Regions from separate parts of the Rummeliibacillus sp. SL167 genome, predicted to be linked through region 3. Evidence: riboswitches for the same ligand, from Rfam matches in the RefSeq annotation. Region 3 holds a riboswitch; each other region holds the start of a gene.
What was found. Region 3 has a riboswitch for S-adenosylmethionine ahead of FEZ13_RS06295 (methionine biosynthesis PLP-dependent protein). Riboswitches for the same ligand answer to the same signal wherever they lie in the genome.

Region 1 (6,897 bases), on a different contig from region 3:
TATTTAGTCTAAAGTAAAAAGTTAGTACATTGAAATACTGTTTTCTGTAAAAATAAATTAGGATAATAGAAATATTGGTCTTCATTCATTAGCCAATATTTTTTTATACCGTTTCTTTAAATAAATTGAGTTGTCCAATTCTTTTGATTGCTTCTGTTAATTTTTGTTCATCTACTAATAATCCTACACGTATATAACCTTCACCGTGTTTGCCAAAACCATTACCAGCAGCAACAGCGACATCTGCTTTCTCTAAAAGAAAATCAGCAAATTGTTGACTTGTGAATCCTTTTGGAACAGGAAGCCATGCAAAGAAAGATCCCTTTGGAGCTGTTACAGGCCATCCTACTTCTTTACATGCTTTGATAAGAGTATTTCTTCTGCTTTCATAAATAGCTACTTGTTCTTTGACACAAGATTGATCTCCAGTTAATGCTTCAACTGCTGCTAATTGTATTGCTGGGAATAGGCTAACAAAGAGGTGATCTTGTATAAGGTTTAATGCTTCAACAATTTGTGCGTTGCCGATGGCGAAACCAACACGCCAACCAGCCATGTTAAATGTTTTTGATAGCGTATAAACTTCAATGCCTACTTCTTTTGCTCCTTCCGTTTGGAGGAAACTGATGGGTTTGTTGCCATCAAAGCCAATTGCACCATAGGCAAAGTCTTGCAATACGGCTATATTATTTTCTTTTGCTAGTTTGACGGTTTCTTCATAAAATTCTTTTGTAGCGATACCACCTGTTGGGTTGTTCGGGTAGTTCAAGTACATTAATTTAGCTCTTTTTTTAACATCTTCAGAAAGCTGTTGATAGTCTGGAAGAAAATCATTTTCAGCTAATAGTGGCATCGTTTCAAATTTTACATCTGCCAATGTTACACCAGATAAATAATCTGGATAGCCGGGGTCTGGCAACAACATTGTATCCCCAGGATTGAGGATCGCTAAAGGCAGTTCAACAAGTCCAGCCTTGGCACCGAAAAGAATAGACACTTCTGTATTAGGATCAATGTCTACATTGTATTCTCTTTTGTAAAATGTAGCGATGGCTTCTTTTAATTCAGTTAATCCTCGAAATGGGGAATATTTATGCGTTTCTGGATTAGCCGTTGCTTCTTGCATTGCTTTGACAATATGTGCTGGGGTTGGTTTGTCAGGATTACCCTGCCCCAGATTGATAACATTGCGACCTTCTGCGACCGCTTGATTTACTTGCCTTACAAGGTTTGCGAAAAATTGTTTAGGTAAATTTTGTAGTTTTTCAGATAACTCCATCGTATAATTCCCTCCAAGTCTCTCATAAATGTATTAAGACGCTGTACTATACATTTGAATTAGAAATAGCTAGAATAATATAAAGCTTAATTTTCAGAATAAAAAAATGATTTAGTAAAAATAGTATAACCTTTTTAAGAAAATGTCTATAGGTGGTGCAAAAATGAAAGTAGGATGTATTCAATTAAATGTAGCTTTTGGGGATGTTGAAAAAAATTTTACAAGAGCAGAGAAATTTATTCGCCAAGCAGCAAGTAAAGGGGCTGAACTCGTCATTTTACCGGAAATGTGGAACACGGGTTACGCTTTAGAAAAATTAGATGAACTTGCAGATGTGAATGGTGAAAGAACAAAGAAATTTCTTCAATCGTTAGCATCAGAGCTCCATATTCATCTTGTGGGTGGTTCAGTAGCAACCAAAAAAGAAAAGGGATTCTTTAATACGATGTACACCGTTGATCATCATGGTGAATTAGTAGGCGAGTACGATAAAGTCCACTTATTTCGCTTAATGGATGAACATCTGCATTTATCGGCAGGGGAGACACAAAACAATTTTGTATTAGGCGATTTGCCAGCAGCTGGCGTGATCTGCTATGATATTCGTTTTCCAGAATGGCTGCGACTTCATGCATTAAAGGGAGCTAAAGTCTTATTTGTATCGGCGCAATGGCCAACTGCAAGAATCGATCATTGGAAAGTGTTATTGCAAGCACGCGCTATTGAAAATCAATGCTTTATCATTGCAGTTAATCGGATCAGCCACAAAGAAGAAAACTTTAATGGTCAATCGATGGTTATTGAACCATGGGGCGAAGTGTTATGGATCGGCCAGAAGGACGAGGAATTGTCCATAGTCGATGTGGACTTTTCAAAAGTGGATGAAGTACGTAAGAAAATTCCAGTGTATGATGACAGACGCCCAGAATTATACAAGGATATTTTAAACAGAAATATTTAACCTATATATGAAAGAATAGGATTTTAATGGTGCAATATATACAATTCTACAGATGATGAATAGAAGTCATATATAAATTTTTAAAATTCATTGACAAATGGCTTAAAAGGAAATATGATGAGTATCATAAACTTACAACTTGACAAATGGAATTTATCATGAGCGACTGAGGGAAAGGCCCTATGAAGTCCAGCAACCCCCATTAGGGAAGGTGCTAATTCCTACAGAATTTATTTCTGAAAGATAAATAAATGTCGATAAAAAGATACGTCTTTCAGTAGAAAGGTGTATCTTTTTTTATAAGAATACGTAGTTTACTGATAGATTATGTATATTTTATACAATAGCAATTTGATAGGATTAGAGGGATGTATGTGCTGGAAATACAAAATGTATCAAAGGTATACAAAGCAAAAAAGAAATCAATAATTGGTGTAGATCATGTTTCTTTAACGATTAGAGATGGAGAAATATTTGGTATCGTTGGTTATTCCGGGGCAGGAAAAAGCTCTTTATTGCGCTGTATTAATTTGTTGGAACAACCAACGGATGGACAAATCCTAATTGATGGACAAGATTTAACAAAGCTAAAGGGCGAGAAGCTTCGTCAGGCACGCTTGAAAATCGGTATGATCTTCCAACACTTTTATTTAATCAGCCAAAAAACAGTCGGTGAAAATATTGAATTTGCACTGAAGGCTGCAAAATTACCAAAGGAATCGCGCAATGAACGAGTTGAAGAATTGCTCAATATGGTAGGACTGACAGATAAAAAAGATGTGTTTCCATCTCAATTAAGTGGTGGACAAAAGCAACGTGTAGGGATAGCAAGAGCATTAGCTAATAATCCATCTGTATTGCTTTGTGATGAAGCAACGTCAGCACTTGACCCAACTACTACCACCTCTATTTTACGACTATTAAAGAAAATTAATCGTGAACTTGGTATTACGATTATTCTTATAACCCATGAAATGGATGTTGTAAAAGAAATCTGCGATCGTATGGCGATTATGCAGAATGGTAAAGTGATAGAAGAGGGCCCTGTTTATGATATCTTTGCCAATCCAGAAAAGCCGTTAACACAAGAATTTATTAGCAGTATCGTATCTTTCGATATTCCATCAGTGATTCTACAAAATGTCCAAGGACAGATTGTTAAAATTTTGTTCAAAGGTGATATAGCTGGTGAAGGAGTCATTTCGGACATGCTTCAGCAATTTAAAGTACAAGGTAATTTCCTTCATGGCACGATTGAATATATTCAGGAAAAACCACTCGGCATTTTTCTAATGGAGTTGGATGGACAAGTAGCAGATATAAAACGTTCGATTTCTTATATGGAAAGTCGAGGAGTAACAGTGGAGGTGTTAGACCATGTTATTTGATCCAAGTCATTTTGCTGACATGCTTCCAGATATTTGGAAAGCATTTGGTCAGACCCTTCTAATGGTGGGCATTGCCTTATCAATCGCTTTAGTGATTGGTTTACCACTTGGGTTACTACTGTTCATCACCAGTAAAGGTCTATTTTCTACAAGTAGATCAGGACTGCTTGGGAATCGTTTCATTAATATAGTTGTTGGTTTTATCGTCAATTTAATTCGCTCGATTCCATACATTATTCTTTTAGTAGCATTATTCCCATTCACAAAATGGTTAGTAGGTGACACGATAGGACCGATTGCTGCAAGCGTTTCTCTATCTGTTGCATCGACGCCATTTTTTGCAAGACTTGTTGAAACATCTCTTCGTGAAATTGATAAAGGAGTCATTGAAGCATCAATTGCTGTTGGGGCAACACGTTGGATGATTATTAAAGACGTATTGCTTCCTGAGGCAAAATCAGGTGTGATTCAAGGGGTTACGATGACGATTATTAGCCTAGTTGCTTCTTCAGCGATGGCAGGAATTATTGGTGGTGGCGGTATCGGTGACTTAGCCATTCGATTCGGCTACTACCGTTATGACAATACCATCATGATTGCAACAGTTGTTATTTTAATCGTGATTGTCCAAGTGATTCAATTAGCTGGTGATGCAATAGCAAAAGTAGTAGATAAACGTTAAGCGGAAATGGCTCGTTCAGTTGCGACAGTTGTTTTAGGAGCTTGAAACAAAAGCGTCATCTTCGTTTTTGACGGAAAGCGACCTTGAGCAGTTGGAAAATGATAAGTCAGAGATTTTCATAGATAATAATAGGAGGCTTTACAATAATGAAGAAATTTTTACTTGTTTTATTGACTTTAGTATTAGCTACAGCTTTAGCTGCTTGTGGCGAAGATAAAGCAAAAAAAGACACAGACAAAGCGACAGAAACAAAGGATATTAAAATTGGAGCAACAGCTGGCCCTTATAGTGATATGCTAAACAAGGCAATTGTTCCTGAACTTGAGAAAAAAGGTTATAAAGTAAAAGTAGTAGAATTCAGCGATTATATCCAACCAAACAAAGCTTTGGATTCAGGAGATATTGATGCAAACTTGTTCCAACACTCTATATACTTGGAAAACTTCAATAAACAAAATGGTACAAAAATCAAAGGATTAATCATTGTACCAACTGCACCAATGGGCTTCTTCTCTAAGAAATATAAAACAGTAGCTGACATTAAAGACGGTTCAACAATAGCAATTGCTAATGACCCTTCAAACTTAGCTCGTACTTTAAAATCATTACAAGAACAAGGTTTAATCAAAATTAATGATAAAATCGATGAATTAAAAGCTTCTACAAAAGATATTACAGAAAACCCTAAAAATTTAAAATTCAAAGAAATTGAGGCAGCAGGTCTTCCTCGTGCTGTTGAAAGTGCTGATATAGCCGGCGTACCAGGAAACTTTGCATTAGCTGCAGGTATGAAATTACAAGACGCTGTTTTTCTTGAAAACATGCCAGATCAATTCCGTAATGTTGTAGCAGTACGTCAAGCAGATGAAAATTCACAACTTGCAAAAGATCTTAAAGCAGTTGTAGAATCTGCTGAATTTGAAAAAGTAATCGATTCAGACTTCAAAGGATTTGGTAAACCTGAATGGATGAAAAATAGAAAATAAGCAAAATCAATGAAATCAATAAAAAGATGGTATATGTAGTTTACTTAAGGAATCTTTTTCAAGAAGAATATGTCAATACAAAAGGCGCAGAACACTGTTTGATCAGTATTCTGCGCCTTTTTCTCGTATATTTTAACCAAATGAAACGTCATAACCAATTTACTTACTTCAATTTCTCCCCCAATTTTCGAAAATTATGAACGAGCAAATACTTTTGAATGCCCCTCGCTTGTTGAATGGCCTTTGTAGCATGATGTTTAAAATTTTCGCCATCCTGCTGTTTAAAGGAAATCAAGCTTTCAATGGAAGGTGACATCCAGTTTTCTGTAAGCTTCGGCATTAAGATTTTCGCCTGTTCAAAGTTTCCTAAATAGGCTTCACTATGTGCAATCATGTAACTTTGAAAAGGCTCTTTTGTAATTTGCTTTGCTTCTGATAAAGCACGATCATAATCTTTTTCAAGAATTGCTAATATAGAAGCATAATTGTGTTTTATATAGGGTTGCTGATGGGAGGTAATAATCTTTTGTAGGGCAGCTCTTTGTTCAACTACAGATTGGTTGGCGATCGCATATGGATATGCATATAAGGATCGGTGTTTATTGGCTTTAAGAAAACGTTCAACTGTCTTGAGATTATTTGTCCATAAAAGCGCGTTGAAGTAAGGGTACATGGTGAATGAAAAAACATAAAGAAAAAGCAAAATGAAAATTAGCCATTTTGGAATATCCATTAACAACAAAAAAGTACAAGCGATAATGGCAAATAAATAAATCAGCGTTAATTTCCATAACTGCATAAATTTCACTCCTTTTTACTCATTATAATCAAAACTTTCAAAAAAGTCTTTTTATATGTATGTTCACTGAAGAAAAACAGATATTGTATTTTTTAAAAATACATTATATAATTGCTGTAATAGAAACACTGATTAAACGCAAATTAAATAGAATAAATTGTATTTCTGAAAAACACAATTGTATTTATATAAAACGTGTATATTCCAGAAGTACATTTGTAGCTAGCAAGAGGAGGAAATAAAATGAAAAAAATTATGATCACTGGTGCATGCGGTCAAATTGGTTCAGAGTTAGTAGCGAAGCTCCGTGATGAATATGGTACAGACAATGTATTAGCAACAGATATAAGAAAGGTTCCCACACAGGCTGGACCTTTTGAATTATTAGATGTCATGGATGCACAGCGTATGCATGATATAGCAAAAGAGTTCGGCGCAGATACGATGATGCATATGGCAGCGTTATTATCCGCAACGGCAGAGGCAAAACCTTTAATGGCTTGGAATTTAAACATGGGTGGGCTTGTCAATGCATTAGAGGTTTCTCGAGAGTTAGGTTTACAATTCTTCACACCAAGTTCTATTGGCGCATTTGGACCATCAACCCCAAAACACAATACACCACAAGATACATTACAGCGTCCAACAACGATGTATGGTGTCAACAAAGTGGCTGGTGAATTGCTGTGCGATTATTATCATACACGATTTGGCATAGATACTCGCGGTGTTCGCTTCCCAGGCCTAATCTCTTATGTAACGCCTCCAGGGGGCGGTACAACAGATTATGCTGTAGATATTT
Region 2 (6,897 bases), 1.1 Mb from region 3:
CTCGGCGGTAAAATACATTCAGAACATGATCAAGGTTTCATCATGGAAACAGGTGCCGACTCCATTGTTGCTCGTCACCAAAGTGTTATGCCACTTGTTCAAGAATTAGGTTTAGAAAATGACCTAGTTTACAATGGAACAGGTATTTCATATATATATACAAATAATACTCTGCATGCTATTCCAGCCGATAGTGTGTTTGGTATTCCAACAAGCATCGAATCGCTCAACAGTAGTACACTTGTATCGCCACAAGGCAAAAAAGAGGCTTTAAAAGATCTAGAGTTGCCTAATGACCGTTTTACAAAAGATAGTTCCATTGGTGAATTTCTTGAATATTTTTTAGGCAAAGAATTAGTGGAAAAGCAAATTGCACCAGTATTGTCTGGCGTGTACTCAGGTGATTTATACAAATTAACGATGGCTTCCACACTACCATATCTACTTGACTATAAGGAACAATACGGCAGTATTATCAAAGGCTTCGGTGCAAATCGCGAGCAGTTCCAAAAGTCAGCCAATAAAAAGTTCATCTCTTTTAAAAATGGTTTGTCACAATTGATTGATCGTTTAGAGGAAACATTGACGGATGTAGAATTCATCAAAGGTGTTGCAACGACAAATATAGAAAAACAAGGTCAACAATACATCTGTTCATTTGATAAGCATGAAGATATTGTTGCAGATTTTGTTGTGTTATCCACACCACATGCCGTGACGAGTGAAATTTTGAAAGATAAAGCAATAGATCAAGATTTAAATACGATCCATAATGCGTCTATTATAGCCGTCTATGTTGGTTTTGATATACCGGATGAAAACCTACCGGCGGATGGTACAGGTTATATTGTTTCTGAAAATAATGATGTAAAATGTAATGCTTGCACGTGGACAAGTCGTAAATGGAAGCATACATCGGAATCAGGCAACTTGTTAATTCGTGTATTTTATAAAAGTGCGAACCCCTTATTTAAAGATTTAAAACATTTAAGCGAAGAAGAAATAACAGCGATCGTATTGGATGATATCAGGAAATCATTAAAATTAAATGGAAAGCCAACTGTTGTAAATATTACAAAGTGGAATGATTTAATGCCGATTTATGGCATGGAGCATGCGGCAATGGTCAAATCTTTAAATGCTCAATTAGAAGAAAAATATCCTAATGTCCTTTTAGCTGGCTGCTCATACTATGGCGTTGGAATTGGTAGTTGTATCCAAAATGGTCAAGATACAGCACAGAAAATCGCTAGCCAATTAGTATAGAAAAATTATCACAAAAAATATTTATATATGACAAAATTCAAATGAACCAAGAGGGGGATTTTCCATTCTTGGTTTTTTGTTTGTCAAAATAGATGCGGGTATGTAAGATGGAAAGACAGAGAAGATGAAAGAGGTTCATAAGATGATCAGAAAATTATGGCTAGTGCTTGGGATCTTATTCCTTTTTATTGGATTCGTATTCATTTTTCAGAAACCAATAATGGGCTATTTAGTTGCCAATATGTCTGAAGAAACCATTCAAAAGTCGAATGTGAAAGAAATAGAAACATCACCTGATACAACATTTGATTTTAAAGAAGTGAAAAATATCGGTCTACAAGATGTCATCAATGCCCAAACAAAAAAGAAAGATGTTCATGCAATTGGAGCCATTAGTGTTCCAGATGTTCACCTACAGCTACCCATTGTTTATGGTATTTCGAATATCAATCTTACTATTGGCGCAGGAACGATGAAACGAGATCAAGTAATGGGACAGGGCAACTACGCTTTAGCTGGACATAACATGAATAATGGAAAAACTCTATTCAGCCCATTAACAAAAGCAAAAAAAGGTATGATGGTTTATATCACGGACTTTAAGAATATATATGAATATCAAATTTCAACGATGTTCATCGTTACACCTACACAAGTAGAAGTGATTGAAGATCAACAAGATGAAAAGTTACTTACATTAGTGACATGTAATTATAATGGTGAAAAACGTATGATTATTAGAGGAAAACTGATTAATAAACAAGCATACACAGATGATACAAAATATTTCAAGATAAGCAAATGAGTTAAGTGTGCTGATGGAGAAAAAATGTGCAATTATAACTCTATTTTTCATATTGTCTTGACGAAATTAAGATAAAGAGGTATGATTCTTTTAATTATTCTAACAATTAGATAACATTTCTTATCAAGAGAAGCTGAGGGACTGGCCCGAAGAAGCTTCAGCAACCAGCCAAATGGTCAGGTGCTAATTCCAGTGGAGTAATCCTGCAGATAAGAAGGGAATTAATAAATGATCATTCTAAAACCTTCTTATTTTGTAAGAAGGTTTTTTATTTTATTCTGCATGAATAGGTAGTAAGCTTTGCCACTCAGGGCTACAAATAATAGCCGAGTATGTGGGGATTCTCTGCCTGTAAAATGCCTGATCCGTCAACAAATATTCATTGGGATAGAGGCACATCTCCCATTGTGGAAAGTTGTGCTTTATAGTGACGGACTATTTAGAAAAAGAAAGGATGGACTATATGGGACTTTTAGAGAAACTTCAATCCCAAGTGCTAACTGCAGATGGTGCAATGGGGACATTATTATATTCATATGGTATCGACTATTGTTATGAGGAATTGAATGTTACAAAGCCAGAAGTTATTGAAAATATCCATCAGCAATACATTGATGCAGGTGCAGATATTATTCAGACGAATACTTATACAGCGAATGGCATCAAATTAGAACGTTATGGACTAGAAAATTCAGTGAAAGAGATTAACGAGGGTGCCATTCAAATTGCTAAAAGAGCAGCTTCAAAGGGTGGACAGTTTGTCTTAGGCACAATTGGTGGTATTCGAGGAATACGAAAAAGTGATGCAACTTTAGAAGAAATTATTCGATGTTTGGATGAACAAGCAGGTTATTTATTAGCGGGTAATCCAGATGGGTTATTGCTCGAAACTTATTATGATTTTGATGAACTTGCAGCATCCGTTAAGCATTTACGTAAAATAACGGATATTCCTATCATTTCTCAAGTATCTATGCATGAACCAGGGATATTGCAAAACGGTTTGTCTTTAAACGATGCGCTCCATCAATTAGAAGCGATTGGTGCAGATATCGTTGGAGTCAACTGTCGCCTTGGTCCCCACCATACCATTCAAGCGTTCGAAGATGTAGAGCTCCCTACAGAGGCTTTTCTTTCGGCTTATCCAAATGCAAGTTTACTGGATGTTGAAGATGGAAAAATTGTTTATGAGTCTGAGGCAGATTATTTCGGACGTTCTGCAGTTTTGCTAAGAGATCAAGGTGTACGCCTAATCGGCGGATGTTGTGGAACAACGCCTAAACACATAGCTGCCATGAAACATCGATTAGCAGATCTACCACCCATTTATCACAAAGTAGTCAAACATAAAGAAGTTATTCAAATTAAAGAGGCAGCAAAAGATCCCTATAAACCACTTCATGAAAAGGCCAAAAACGAACGTTCCATCATTGTTGAGCTCGATACACCTAAAAATTTAGAAATCGAGAAATTTATAAAGGGTTCAAAGGCTTTATACGAAGCTGGAGCAGATGCGATCACAATGGCGGATAACTCGCTTGCTTCACCGCGCATTAGCAATATAGCGATGGGCTCCATCTTAAAAATAAGCCATCATATTCGTCCGCTTGCTCATATTACTTGCCGTGACCGAAATTTAATTGGGTTGCAATCACATTTAATGGGGTTAAATGCTTTGGGAATTCATGATATTTTAGCTGTTACGGGAGATCCATCAAAAATTGGAGATTTTCCAGGTGCAACCAGCGTTTATGATGTATCAAGTATTGAACTTATTCAATTGATCAAACAATTAAACGAAGGTATTTCATTTTCAGGAAAGCCATTGCGGAAAAAAGCGAATTTTTCCATTGCTGCGGCATTCAATCCAAATGTTCGTGTCGTTGAGCGTGCGGTGGGGCGCTTGGAGAAAAAAATTGAAGCGGGGGCAGATTACTTCATCACACAGCCTGTTTATAGCAAGGAAAAAATAATCGAAGTATACGAAGCAACGAAGCATTTAGATACACCTATTTTCATTGGCATCATGCCCCTTACTAGTTTAAGAAACTCTGAATTCCTTCATCATGAGGTACCGGGTATCAAACTTTCAGAAAGTGTATTAGAACGTATGAGGGTAACAGGAGAAGATAAAGAAGCTGCAAAGGTAGAGGGAATCGCTATTGCAAAAGAGTTGATCGATACAGCGGCTGAACTGTTCAATGGTATTTATTTGATCACACCATTTATGCATTATGATATGTCAATCGAATTGATAAATTATATTCGCGAACTAGATTACAAGAGAGAGGAAGAAAGCAACTATGTCAAAGCATCTCATTGAGGAACGACTTAAAAATCATATTTTAGTATTAGATGGTGCTATGGGAACAATGTTGCAAAATGCAAATTTAACAGCAGCGGATTTTGGCGGAGAAGAGTATGAAGGCTGTAACGAATATTTGAACATCACACGCCCTGACGTTGTTGAATCGATTCACCGCGCATATCTTGAAGCAGGATCAGATGTTATTAGCACCAATACGTTTGGTGGCACACCAGTTGTTTTAAACGAATATCATTTAGGAGACCGAGCAGAGGAAATCAATAAAAAAGCCGTTGAAATTGCGAAGAAGGCGGCAAATGAGTTTTCAACTCCAGAATGGCCACGTTTTGTTGCAGGCTCTATGGGGCCAACAACCAAAACATTATCTGTAACAGGTGGCATTACCTTTGATGAGCTACAACATGATTTTTATATACAAGCAAAAGGGTTGATCGAAGGTGGAGCGGATGTTTTATTACTTGAAACAAGTCAAGATATGCTAAATGTAAAAGCAGGTACGCTTGGTATTAAGCAAGCTTTTGACGAGCTACATAAAACAATTCCTGTGATGATTTCGGGAACGATTGAGCCAATGGGGACAACGCTTGCTGGTCAGGGAATTGAAGCATTCTATATTTCCATTGAACATATTAAACCACTATCTGTTGGCTTGAACTGCGCGACAGGACCGGAATTTATGACGGACCATTTACGATCACTATCAGAAATTGCGACAAGCTATATTAGTTGTTATCCAAACGCGGGATTACCTGATGAAGAAGGGCATTATCATGAGACCCCTGAAACTTTATCTAAAAAACTTGCTGGTTTTGCAGATAAAGGTTGGCTAAATTTGGTAGGCGGATGTTGTGGCACAACGCCTGCTCATATTCGAGCAATACGCGAGGTTGTAAAGGACCGTAAGCCGCGTAAAAAGCCGGATCACGAACATGGTCATGTGGTTTCTGGTATTGACCCATTGATCTACGATGATTCTATGCGTCCATTATTTGTGGGTGAACGGACGAACGTTATCGGCTCTCGTAAATTTAAAAGGCTTATTGTGGAGGAAAAGTATGAAGAGGCCTCTGAAATTGCACGTGCGCAAGTAAAAAATGGCGCGCATGTTTTAGATATTTGTCTAGCGAACCCAGATCGTGATGAGTTGGAAGATATGAAAGAATTTATGAAAGAGGTTGTAAAGAAAGTAAAAGTGCCTTTTGTCATTGATTCAACCGATGAAAAGGTGATCGAAGAGGCCTTGAAATATTCACAAGGTAAAGCGATTATTAACTCGATTAACCTTGAAGATGGGGAAGAACGTTTCGAAAAAGTACTACCAATCGTCAAAAAATACGGTGCTTCTGTCGTAGTCGGAACCATTGATGAAAAAGGAATGGCAGTTGATCGTCATCGTAAGTTAGAAATCGCTGAACGTTCTTATGAATTATTGGTTCATAAATGGGGCATTTCACCAGAAGATATTATCTTTGATCCACTTGTTTTTCCAGTTGGAACAGGCGATGAACAATATATAGGATCAGCTACTGAGACCGTTGAAGGCATTCGTCTCATTAAAGAAAAATTGCCAAGAGCTTTGACCATACTTGGTGTAAGTAATGTTTCATTTGGATTGCCCCCAGTAGGACGTGAAGTATTAAATGCTGTTTACCTTTATAATTGTACACAAGCCGGTCTCGATTACGCGATTGTAAATACAGAAAAGATTGAGCGTTATGCTTCTATTCCTGAAAACGAAATCAAACTAGCGAATGATTTGTTATTTCATACAAATGATGAAACACTGGCTGTATTTACAGACTTTTATCGTGATAAAAAGAAAGAAAAAACAGAAGCAGACATTCCAAAAACTGTTCCAGAACGATTATCTTATTATATTGTTGAAGGAACAAAAGAAGGTCTTATTCCTGATCTACAAGCAGCCTTGGAAATGTATGATACACCGTTAGAGATTATTAATGGGCCACTAATGGCTGGTATGGCTACGGTTGGTAAGCTTTTTAATGACAATCAATTGATTGTTGCGGAAGTACTACAATCTGCAGGGGTTATGAAAGCTGCGGTCTCATTCCTTGAAGATTTCATGGAAAAAAAGGAAGATGATACGGGAAAGGGAAAAGTAATTCTTGCAACTGTAAAAGGCGATGTCCATGATATTGGGAAAAACCTTGTGGATATTATTTTAAGTAATAATGGCTATAAAGTGATTGATTTAGGTATTAAGGTTTCGCCTCAAGAACTTATAGAGGTCATTCGTACTGAAAAACCAGATATCGTTGGGCTATCAGGGTTACTTGTAAAATCTGCTCAGCAAATGGTTGTTACCGCACAAGATTTCAAAGAAGCGCAGATCAAAACACCTATTCTTGTGGGTGGTGCAGCATTATCTCGGAAGTTTGCAGACACAAAGATTGCTAAAGAATACGATGGTCCTGTGTTATATGCTAAAGATGCTATGCAAGGGCTTGAAATAGCAAACCGCCTGCAAAGTGCTGATAAA
Region 3 (10,632 bases):
GTAGTAGTGATTGTTTCTATTGTATTTTTATTAACAAGACCAGTTCCGGGGACACCAACTCCAACTGCAAGCAAACTTCCTGAAGGCAGTCATTTACAAGTTCAAACAACTTCCGATGACTTCGAAAATATTGCGAATCGTCTTATATCCAGTTCTATGAAGGGTTCTAAGATTCCGGTCAAGATGTATATCAATGAAGAAGATGTCATATTGAGTGGGACGTTGCCAGTTTTCGATATGGATTTACCAATTGTCATGACATTTGAACCTACGATTGAAGAAGGCAACTTACTATTGAAACAAAAAACGGTTGAAGTGGGCATGCTCGATATTCCTCCTGCGACAGCCTTAAAGTTATTAAAGGATTCCGTTGACTTGCCAAGTTGGATGGTGATTCAACCGAAAGAGGAACAAATCTATTTAAACTTAACAGAAATGGATATTCCGCTAAGTGATGGTTTAGAAGGCAATGTACAAGCAAAAGAATTCAATTTGAAGGAAAATCGCATTATACTGGATGTAGTAATTCCTAAAAAATAGGAGGTCTTCGCATGGCGACAGAAAAAGCAACATTTGCTGGTGGGTGTTTTTGGTGTATGGTCAAACCATTTGATGAGCAACCAGGTATTGAGTCTGTTATTTCTGGATATACAGGTGGATATGTAGAAAATCCAAGCTATCAACAAGTTTGTTCTGATTTGACTGGTCATTTTGAGGCGGTTCAAATCACATATGACCCAGAAGTTTTTCCTTATGAAAAGCTAGTTGAAACCTTTTGGACTTTAATCGATCCGACTGACGCAGGTGGTCAATTCCATGATCGTGGTAGATCTTATATGACGGCTATTTTTTATCATAATGAGAAACAAAAGAAGATTGCAGAAAATTCAAAGAGGGCATTGGAGGAATCAGGAAAATTCAAACTCCCAATTGCAACCAAAATCTTAGAAGCAAAGCCATTTTATCCAGCTGAGGATTATCATCAGTATTATTATAAAAAAAATCCGATGCACTATGAGCTCTATTCCATCGGCTCAGGACGCACTGCATTTCAAAAGGAACATTGGGGGTCTCATTGATATGAAGAAGGAAAACAGATTGAAACAACTAACACCAATGCAATATCATGTAACTCAAGAAAAGGGAACGGAGCCTCCATTTCAAAATGAATTTGATGATCATTTTGAGGATGGATTATATGTAGATATTGTATCAGGGGAACCACTATTTTCTTCAAAGGATAAATTTCAATCAGGTTGTGGCTGGCCAGCATTTACGAAACCTGTAGAAAATGTGTGCATTACAGAGCATAAGGATACAAGTTTTGGTATGCTAAGGATTGAAGTGCGTAGTAAGGAAGCGGATTCTCACCTCGGTCATGTTTTTCCAGATGGTCCGATTGAAACAGGTGGCTTGCGTTACTGTATTAATTCTGCTGCGTTACGGTTCATTCCCAAAAATAAACTAGCAGAGGAAGGCTATGCGGAATTCGAGAAACTTTTTGAAAAGTAAAGTTGAGTAACTTATTTATCTTGATTTAGCAGAAGACATCTACGTTCAAAATAACATGGATACTGCGTCTTGTATAGTATCTCCATTTAATAGATGATAAAGCAAAAAACAGCGACTCCTCAAACATGCGAAATGCATTTTTGGAGGAGTCGTCACTTTTTACTGCTATTATCATATGGTTAAAAAACAACAATCCATATAACAGTCTTTTTTTATAAGTCTTTTCTTTATTTTGAAACTACGGCAATCTTTTTTGCTGCTTGGAAAGCTTGTTCAAAATCAGCGATTAAGTCATCCACATTTTCTAAACCAACTGAAAAGCGAAGAAGACCATCTGTAATTCCTCGTTTATCACGTTCTTCTTTTGGAATCGCTGCATGACTCATGGTTACAGGATATGAAAGAATAGATTCAACACCGCCTAGACTAACGGCAAAAATAGGGATTTGTACATGTTCGACAAAAGCTTTGGTTAGTTCACGATTGGGCAGTGTAAAGGATAACACAGCACCCGCATTTGATGCCTGACTTGCATGGACTTCATAGCCTGGATGATGAGGCAATCCAGGATAATGAACTTCTTCTACCAGTTCATGTTGATCGAGATAAGAAGCGATCTTCATGGCTGATTGAGATGACTGGGTTAGACGAGCATTCAGTGTTTTTATTCCTTGTATTAAAGAAAATGAATCTTGAGCCCCCAAAATAGCCCCCATTGAATTTTGCATAAAATAAATTTGTTTTCCAAGTTCCTCATCTTTTGTGACAACTAATCCAGCAATAATATCACTATGACCACCCAAAAATTTTGTTGCACTATGCAATACTACATCGACACCTAGGTCAAGAGGTCGTTGATAAAGTGGGGTCATAAAGGTATTATCGACAAAAGTTAACAAGCCATGTCTTTTAGCAATCGAAACAATTCCCCGAATATCTGTAATACCAAGAAGTGGATTGGCAGGAGTTTCAGCATATAAAATCTTAGTATTCGGTTGAATAGCGGCTTCCACTTCTTGTAGATTTGTAAAATCTGCAAACGTATGAGATATACCATATTTTGTTAATACTTGTGTTACCAATCGATAAGTACCACCATACACTTCATTCGTTACGACGAGGTGATCACCAGCATTTAAAGTAAGCAGGGCAGAGGAGATCGCTGCAATGCCTGAAGAAAAGGCAAAACCTCTTGTTCCTCCCTCTAGTTCAGCAATTGTTTTTTCTAGCGCATCGCGAGTCGGATTTCCTGAGCGACTATAATCATATGGCCCAAAAGAATCGAAATGTTTTTGATCAAATGTAGAAGAAAGATAAATAGGAACATTGACAGCTCCGGTCTTTTGTTCATAATCGCCTCTTGTGGAAGCAGTAATTAGGTTTGTTTCAATGGATTGTTTATTTTGTTGACTCATGGACGGACACCTCTTCTTTAACAATAGCAAACACACGTTGCAAATCAGCGATTAAATCTTCAGCTTCTTCAATTCCAACTGAAAAGCGTAACAATGAATTGTCAACTCCGCGGGCAATTCGTTCTTCTTCAGGGATATCTGCATGCGTTTGAGTGGCAGGATAAGTGATAAAGCTTTCAATACCACCCAGACTTTCGGCAAATGCGATTAACTGTAAATTTTCAAGGAAAGAAGGGACCCATTCCGAACGTTGTAAGCGGAAAGAAACCATACCTCCTAATCCTGCATAAAGGACATCCTTTACTAAAGGTTCTTGTTCTAAGTATGCAACGATTTTTTGGGCGTTTTCTGTATGTTGTTTCATGCGAACATGTAAGGTTTTTAATCCTCGGAGCAACAGCCAACTATCAATGGGTGCCAATGTTGCACCGGATGCATTGTGGTTATATAGCAATCTTTCAGAGAGTTCTTCTCCCTTTGCTATAACAAGACCAGCAAGCACATCATTATGTCCACCGATATATTTTGTGGCACTATGCACGACAATATCTGCACCGAGTTCAATTGGACGTTGATAGTAAGGGGTCAAAAAGGTGTTATCCACTATGAGTAATAAATGATGTTTTTTCGCAAACTCTGCAAATTGTGCGATATCCACTTCTTGCATTAATGGGTTGGTAGGTGATTCGATAAATAGTGCTTTCGTATTTTCATTAACAATTGTTTCAACTTCTTCTATTGATTGGAATGGAGAAAAATGAGCCTTGATCTTATATTGGTTTTCATACTGTCTTGCGAGTCGGTAAGTACCGCCATAGATGTCATCTGAATAGATAATTTCATCACCTGTTTTGAAAAGGGATAGTACTAATTGAATAGCGGCCATCCCGCTACTACAGGCAAATCCTGCATCTCCATTTTCTAATTTTGCAACTCCTTCTTCTAAAACGAATCGAGTTGGATTTTTGGACCTTGTATAGTCATAACCAGTTGATTGATCAAGTCCCGCGTGACGATATGCAGTCGAAAGATAGATAGGGGTATTGATGGATCCTGTTAGAGGATCTGTGTTTGTGCCGATTTGAGCTAAACAAGTGGAAATATGATTATTAGACATGTTCATCATCCTTTTTATTATAAAATAAAAAGGTCCTCTTAAGAAGAGGACCTTAAATATACAAAGTCAATCTTCTTATCTGCTAGACATACGTCTACTGGAATTAGCACCTTACCAAAAACGGTGGTTGCTGAGATTTCACAGGGCCAAGTCCCTCCATCTCTCTGGATAAGAAACAATATTCAATTGTTAGAAAAAATGAATTAATGAAATAGTAACACTTTAGGAAAAACTATGCAATAGGGTAATTAAAAATTTAGAGTCCTAATTTTTTAGTGGTGAGAGCTTTCTGTTTTAAATGATAAAAAAGTTACTAAAAAATTTTTTTGTTCTTTTTTAATTATTTGAATCAATTTCATAATGCAAAATCTAGATGAAAAACACGAACATTTCTAATCAGCATGAACATTAATGTTCAGAAGTTTTTGTTCCACTCCAGACGGCGCTTTCCACGGGCTTGGCTTCAATCTCCTCGGGTCGACACGATGTTGACCCCAAAGCCGTTGCCACAGGATGTGGCGAACTTAGGCTTTGTCCCTTAAATTGTTCCTGCGGGGCTTTCAGCTCAAGCTTTTCCCGTAGGACTTTGAATAAGCCTCCCTGAACTTACACCGCACGAAGGAAATGCGCAAGCCTAATCGAGGAGTCGCCGTCTTCCGCTACACAATTATCAAAATTAGTTATTCTTAAATGTTCGTATTTTTTAAGAAGAAAATGATTTATGAAATTGATTTATTTAGATATAATTTTTGTAACTTCATAAATGACTTTTTTGTTTTTTACTATTTTGATTGCCCCAGCATTTGGAGCGTAATAAGTGATCGAGCCATCAGCTCCTTTAATGCCAACAACAGATTTAAATGTACCTGCTTTTACGGTGAATTTATTTGAAATAGAAACGACTTTGTAACTTTTGTGGTTTGTTTTAAATACTTGATTTTTTGTAAAAGGATAAATGATTTGACGAACAGTACCGATTTTCGCAAATTTGTAATCTAAACCATTAGAAGATTCACGAATTAAAATGATTTGTTTTGGGGCAGTACTTGTTTTTTTGTACCAATAGGTCCAACCTGTTGAATTACGTTTGTTACTAGAAAACATTTTACCTTTTTGACCATTTTCAATATAGTAGTAGATATTCGTCGTTACCGGACGATAGGATGTTTTTTGGCCAGTATTCTGTTTTGGAGTGTTTGTTTTATTATCTGAATTTTTAGGTGAAGATGTTTTTGGGCTGAATATTAAGTATGACGAATATACATAAGCTGTTTTTTTATGAAACTTAATTTTAGCCCAACCTGTTTTGGATTGGCTATATACAACGACTTTATCGCCTTTCCAAAGCGTACCGATTCTTTTCGCATTAGCTGAAGGCTCCAGGTGAACGTATACGCTATTTGCTACTTTTGCCTTTACTGTATTTGTTGTTGCTGCGTCACTATTGGTTGAAAAAATAAAGAAAGTCAAAGTTCCAAATGTGACCATGAAAGATAGTAAAACCTTTACTATTTTCATTTGTACCATCTCCTCATATGTATGATAAAGCTTAGTAAGTGATGCCTATAATTCTATATTAATATCATTTTGCAACCGTTTTATAGAACGATGCAGCAGTAGGAAGGTTGCCCGTATCAAAAAAATAAGAAAACTTTGGAGAGATACTAAAATTTCTACCAACTTAAGCTTATAAATTATCCATTCCTAGGGGGGATTTTCATCAGGATTCGATGGAATGTTTTTTCAATAGCCTAATGCTATTCAACAAATCAATCTTTTTTACTTCACAGTAACGGTCAGAAAAATCCTGTGATTCAAAGACTTCAGTAAAAAACAAGAGGGTAGTGTGGTCAACTTCCTGTAAAAGCCTGATTGGTTTTACGAATACTTTGTGGAGGATGAAAATCCATCATTGTGAGAAGGTCTGTTTTGTGAGAGAGTGATAATAACAAAGAACTTATAGGATCTATCGTGGTATAATTGTTTAAAAAATGAGAAGCATTGGACAATTATTAGCTATTGTTTTCTGTTACAACGATTAGAATGTACTATATAATGAAAAGGGTAGGATCAATATGAAACCATCATTTTATCATTTTGTATTAACGTATAGAGGTGGAAAAGACGAAAAGGCGGCTTTTGCGGAAGCGGCTTTTCATGATCATAGTTTTCCAAAACAAGAAGAGGATTTCCAAATAATTTCAAGGTATGTAGAGGAAAAAGCCGATCACGAGTTGAGTGCCGTTGTATTCGATGAGCTTTGGCAAAAATACGAAGAAAAATACGAAAAGTAATAATTGTCAGAGGTCTGACTTTGTTGGTACAATAGGACAAGTGGATAAAAATTTTGAATGGAAATGGGGAAAGAATATGAGCATTCATATCGATGCTAAACAAGGCGACATCGCCGAAACTGTATTATTACCAGGAGATCCATTGCGTGCAAAGTATATTGCGGAAACATTTTTAGAAGATGTCACTCAATATAACGAAGTACGCAATATGTTTGGTTTTACAGGTACATATAAAGGAAATCGTATCTCCGTACAAGGAACAGGTATGGGTGTGCCTTCCATCGCTATTTACACAACTGAGCTGATGCAAGAATATGGGTGTAAAAAGTTAATACGTGTAGGTACTTGTGGTGCATTGAAACGTGACGTTCGTGTTCGTGATGTTATCCTTGCCCAATCAGCAACAACCGATTCAAAGATGAATGAGATTATCTTCAAAGGAATTGACTTCGCTCCAACAGCAGATTTTGATTTACTATTAAAAGCTTATAAAGCTGGAGAAGCAGCGGGGCTTAATTTACAAGTGGGGAACGTCTATACAGCTGATTTATTCTACGGGGAAGATAACCAAAATGAAAAATTAGCGGATTATGGTGTACTCGCTGTTGAAATGGAAACAGCGGCACTTTATACGTTAGCGGCTAAATTCAATCGCCAAGCCTTATCTGTCTTAACTGTCTCCGACCACCTATTAACAGGTGAAGCAACAACTTCAAAAGAACGCCAAACTACGTTTAACGATATGATTGTGGTGGCTTTAGAGGCAGCTATTCAAGAGTAGTTGTAGCAAAGACATAAGTTAAAAGAGAATCGATCTTAGTATAAGGCTTAAAAATAAAGCCGTATGAAAACAAGTTTTGCAAATTTGATTTCATACGGTTTATTCATTTTGATAAGGCTTTGTCCTAATTTCTTTACATAAAGTATCTTCAGAGTTACTTAAATAAAATAAATGAGTCATTAAATAACTGTTGAAAGTTCAACGACTTCAACAACTAATGGTGTTCCAGCTGCGATTGTTGCTGTAACATCATTAAAAGTCAATTCTGTAGCTGAAATTGTATAAGTACCACCTTCCTGAAGTACACCATTTAAGTAAAGGTTATAATACCCGTTTAATACCGTAGGGAATGCTGTTGCCGCTGTGCCGCTGTCATCTAGAAACGCTGTTGCAGGGACTGTCGTTCCATCAGTAACACTTAGAGGAGCTGCTAGTACGTTGAAAAATCTTGTAGAATTAGCAGATACATTTACATGAATATTAATCAGACTTAGTGCCATATGCCCACCTCCTATCTTCCTAGTATCAGTTAATGCAATATTGATTTTGGAAGATGGGCAAAATGCTCAGTTTATTCGATGAAATTCACCATGAATCTTTATTGAATAAAATATCAGGCGTGTTGATTATCCAATTTAATCTATAAAAATGGGGAGAGTCATCTGTCTTAACGGTCTTAGACTGCCTATTAACAGATGAAGCAACAACTTCAAAATAATTTTCATATGTGTAGGTAAGTTAGATAAACATGATAACTACACAAGTGTTAAAATCAGTGATGTTGCGTATAGAAACACCACTATTCATATATGGTTTGGATTTGCCTCTTATACGTTGAGAAAAACACAAATTACAGCTATGCCTAAAGCAGGAGTAGAGATTGCTACTATAGCGAAGCAGAGTGACCATAAATCACTCGAATGTATAACAAAGCATTATCTTGAGGTGCATAATTCAACCATAGATAAATATTTGTAACGGTTATTCTTAATTGTGTAGTTGTTTTTTATTTTGTACAGCTTTTTGTCTAGCAATCATATCAATCAAATATGAATGCATGTACATGCACAGTCTTCCAATGTTTGAATATCCTAAAAGGGTGAGTGAATACAAATGATTAAATAAAAAGGAGAGGGATTTTGAGTTTTAAATATAAGGATGAAATATACAACAGTCTGAACTTGGTCAGTAAACTTGTGGATGATTATGGAACTTGCCCAGGGTGTGGAAGCGAACATATCGGAAGCAACAAAAATGTTGGATCAATGGATTACAACGGTAAATTAGGAACATTTGAACGCACATGTAAATGTGGGTGGGCTGTTAAATTAAAAGTAGAGAAAATCTAATTGAATAAGTCTAATACAATTAGATAGATGTTCCTATAAAGCAAAATTGTAAAAGCTACTCATTGTCATTACATATATTTAAACCAGCTTAAAAATAGCGCTATAAGCCATTATATAAAAGAAAAAAGAAAATTTTCTAAAGGCTGTCAAGAATTTGGCAGTCTTTTTCTTTTCGTAGAACGTAATTCTTGCTATTATGGTATAAGTAGTGTTTGAAACACTGTTAGATTGAAAGTGGTGAACAAGATGGATGATAAAACAAAAGTTGATCCGGAGCAAAACGATGAATCACAAAAAGAGCAACAGGTTGCACCTACCCAAGATGTGAAACCAGCGGGTAAATACATACGTATGAAACCATTTGCTTTTATCATGATGATTATGGTTTTGATTCTCGCAACTTCAGGTATCACAATCTTTGCTTTAACTTTTGGAGAAGAAAAAGTGGTAGAGGTTCGAACACCATCTCATACCGAGTTCCAAAAATTATTTAATGCTTATGATGAACTATCAAAAAGCTATTACAAAGACCTTGATACAGATGCGTTAGTAAATGGTGCAGTGGACGGTATGATTAGCGCACTAGGAGACCCTTATTCAGATTATATGAATAAAAAAGAAGCAACAGAGTTCAATGAAAGTATTTCTTCCAGTTTCCAAGGAATCGGGGCAGAAATTCAAGAAAAAGATGGACATATTGTCGTTGTATCACCTATCAAAAATTCTCCTGCAGAGAAAGCAGGGATTAAGACAAACGACATTATTAAAAAAGTGAATGGCAAAAACATTGATGGTATGACAGCCTCTAAAGCCGTGTTATTGATTCGCGGTAAAAAAGGCACAGATGTCACTTTACAAATTCAACGTGGTGGCGCTAATAAGTTAATCACCATGAAAATTACGCGTGATGATATTCCAGTTGAAACAGTATATGCGGAAATGAAAAAAGACAAGATCGCTCATATTCAAATCACAAGCTTCTCTAATGACACCTATAAAGAACTTTTAAATGCATTAGATGAAATGGAAGGTAAAGGTATGAAAGGCCTTGTTATTGATGTTCGACAAAATCCAGGAGGTTTAGTCGATGTCGTAGAAAATATCGCAAGCCTATTTGTTAAAACAGGCGAGCCCATTGTACAATTTGAAGATCGAAACGGTAAAAAAGAGGTATTTCCTTCAAAAGATGGACGGAAAGTAAATGTGCCTGTAACTGTCTTAATAGATGGTGGAAGTGCATCCGCTTCTGAAATTTTAGCAGGTGCTTTAAGTGAATCTGCCAATGTCAAATTAGTGGGAGAAAAATCTTTTGGGAAAGGTACTATGCAAACAGCTGAAAATCTTTCAGATGGTTCAAATCTTAAATTTACGATAGCTAAATGGCTAACACCTGATGGAAATTGGATCCATGAAAAGGGAATTCAACCTGATTACAAAGTAAATTACCCAAGCTATGCTTCATTACCATATATCAGCACAGATAAGACATTAAAAGAAGGATCTCTTTCAGATCAAGTGAAAGTGGCAGAAAAAATGTTAAAAGCAGTTGGCTATAATCCTGGCAAAATCGATGGTTTATACGATGCTGCTACAACATTAGCTGTTCAACAATTCCAACAAAAACATAAGTTAAAAGTTACTGGTGTTCTAAAAGGCGATACCACTTATGCTTTAATGGAAGAATTACGCTTGAAGATTAAGAAGGACGACCCACAATTGAAGAAAGCAATGGCAATCGTCAAATCAGAAATGAAATAATTGCAATCAGCAAGAGGAGAAGTTGTCAGAAGGCAAAAATAGTATGCTAGGAGTAATCCTATCATGCTATTTTTGGTATACAGGTAAAATGGGTGTATAGACACGCCTTCAGGAAGGATAGAAGGGATACCGAAAAACGATAGAAGAACAATTTTTATCAAATTTTCAGGCAATCAATCCTTCACTTCAAAATGCAAGTAAACTTTGCTCATGAGTGATTGTTTCCAAACTGTATATAAACTTTTTACGCAGTGGGAAGCAGGAGGATAAGGACTGTAAGGGGTCGATTATTACCCTCTGTTATGCGAAATTTATTCTATGCAATACGCATTCAAATCTATTTTTTATAGGAGATCAACAAGATGATGAAAGATGTTTATTTATTTAGTGGATTTTTAGGAAGTGG

Region 1: linked by a shared signal. The riboswitch ahead of FEZ13_RS12125 (methionine ABC transporter ATP-binding protein) and the one ahead of FEZ13_RS06295 (methionine biosynthesis PLP-dependent protein) in region 3 are both predicted to bind S-adenosylmethionine.
Region 2: linked by a shared signal. The riboswitch ahead of FEZ13_RS11290 (bifunctional homocysteine S-methyltransferase/methylenetetrahydrofolate reductase) and the one ahead of FEZ13_RS06295 (methionine biosynthesis PLP-dependent protein) in region 3 are both predicted to bind S-adenosylmethionine.

What each region holds. Positions count from the first base shown of each region.
Region 1 is NZ_VCBM01000002.1:145,780-152,676, forward strand. Features, by position in the region: gene FEZ13_RS12115 (pyridoxal phosphate-dependent aminotransferase) at 104-1,279, opposite strand; gene FEZ13_RS12120 (carbon-nitrogen family hydrolase) at 1,443-2,240, shown strand; SAM riboswitch class I at 2,391-2,490, shown strand; gene FEZ13_RS12125 (methionine ABC transporter ATP-binding protein) at 2,615-3,628, shown strand; gene FEZ13_RS12130 (methionine ABC transporter permease) at 3,618-4,310, shown strand; gene FEZ13_RS12135 (MetQ/NlpA family ABC transporter substrate-binding protein) at 4,457-5,296, shown strand; gene FEZ13_RS12140 (hypothetical protein) at 5,460-6,095, opposite strand; gene FEZ13_RS12145 (L-threonine 3-dehydrogenase) at 6,339-6,897, shown strand, end outside.
Region 2 is NZ_VCBM01000001.1:2,507,877-2,514,773, reverse strand. Features, by position in the region: gene FEZ13_RS11300 (protoporphyrinogen oxidase) at 1-1,266, shown strand, start outside; gene FEZ13_RS11295 (class A sortase) at 1,409-2,071, shown strand; SAM riboswitch class I at 2,189-2,287, shown strand; gene FEZ13_RS11290 (bifunctional homocysteine S-methyltransferase/methylenetetrahydrofolate reductase) at 2,535-4,394, shown strand; gene metH (methionine synthase) at 4,375-6,897, shown strand, end outside.
Region 3 is NZ_VCBM01000001.1:1,398,924-1,409,555, reverse strand. Features, by position in the region: gene FEZ13_RS06315 (YpmS family protein) at 1-540, shown strand, start outside; gene msrA (peptide-methionine (S)-S-oxide reductase MsrA) at 552-1,079, shown strand; gene msrB (peptide-methionine (R)-S-oxide reductase MsrB) at 1,081-1,512, shown strand; gene metC (cystathionine beta-lyase) at 1,740-2,927, opposite strand; gene FEZ13_RS06295 (methionine biosynthesis PLP-dependent protein) at 2,911-4,044, opposite strand; SAM riboswitch class I at 4,117-4,219, opposite strand; gene FEZ13_RS06290 (SH3 domain-containing protein) at 4,777-5,562, opposite strand; gene FEZ13_RS06285 (YozE family protein) at 6,120-6,338, shown strand; gene deoD (purine-nucleoside phosphorylase) at 6,415-7,119, shown strand; gene FEZ13_RS06275 (DUF4183 domain-containing protein) at 7,299-7,619, opposite strand; gene FEZ13_RS06270 (DUF3797 domain-containing protein) at 8,259-8,468, shown strand; gene FEZ13_RS06265 (lmo1851 family serine protease) at 8,715-10,226, shown strand; gene FEZ13_RS06260 (CobW family GTP-binding protein) at 10,592-10,632, shown strand, end outside.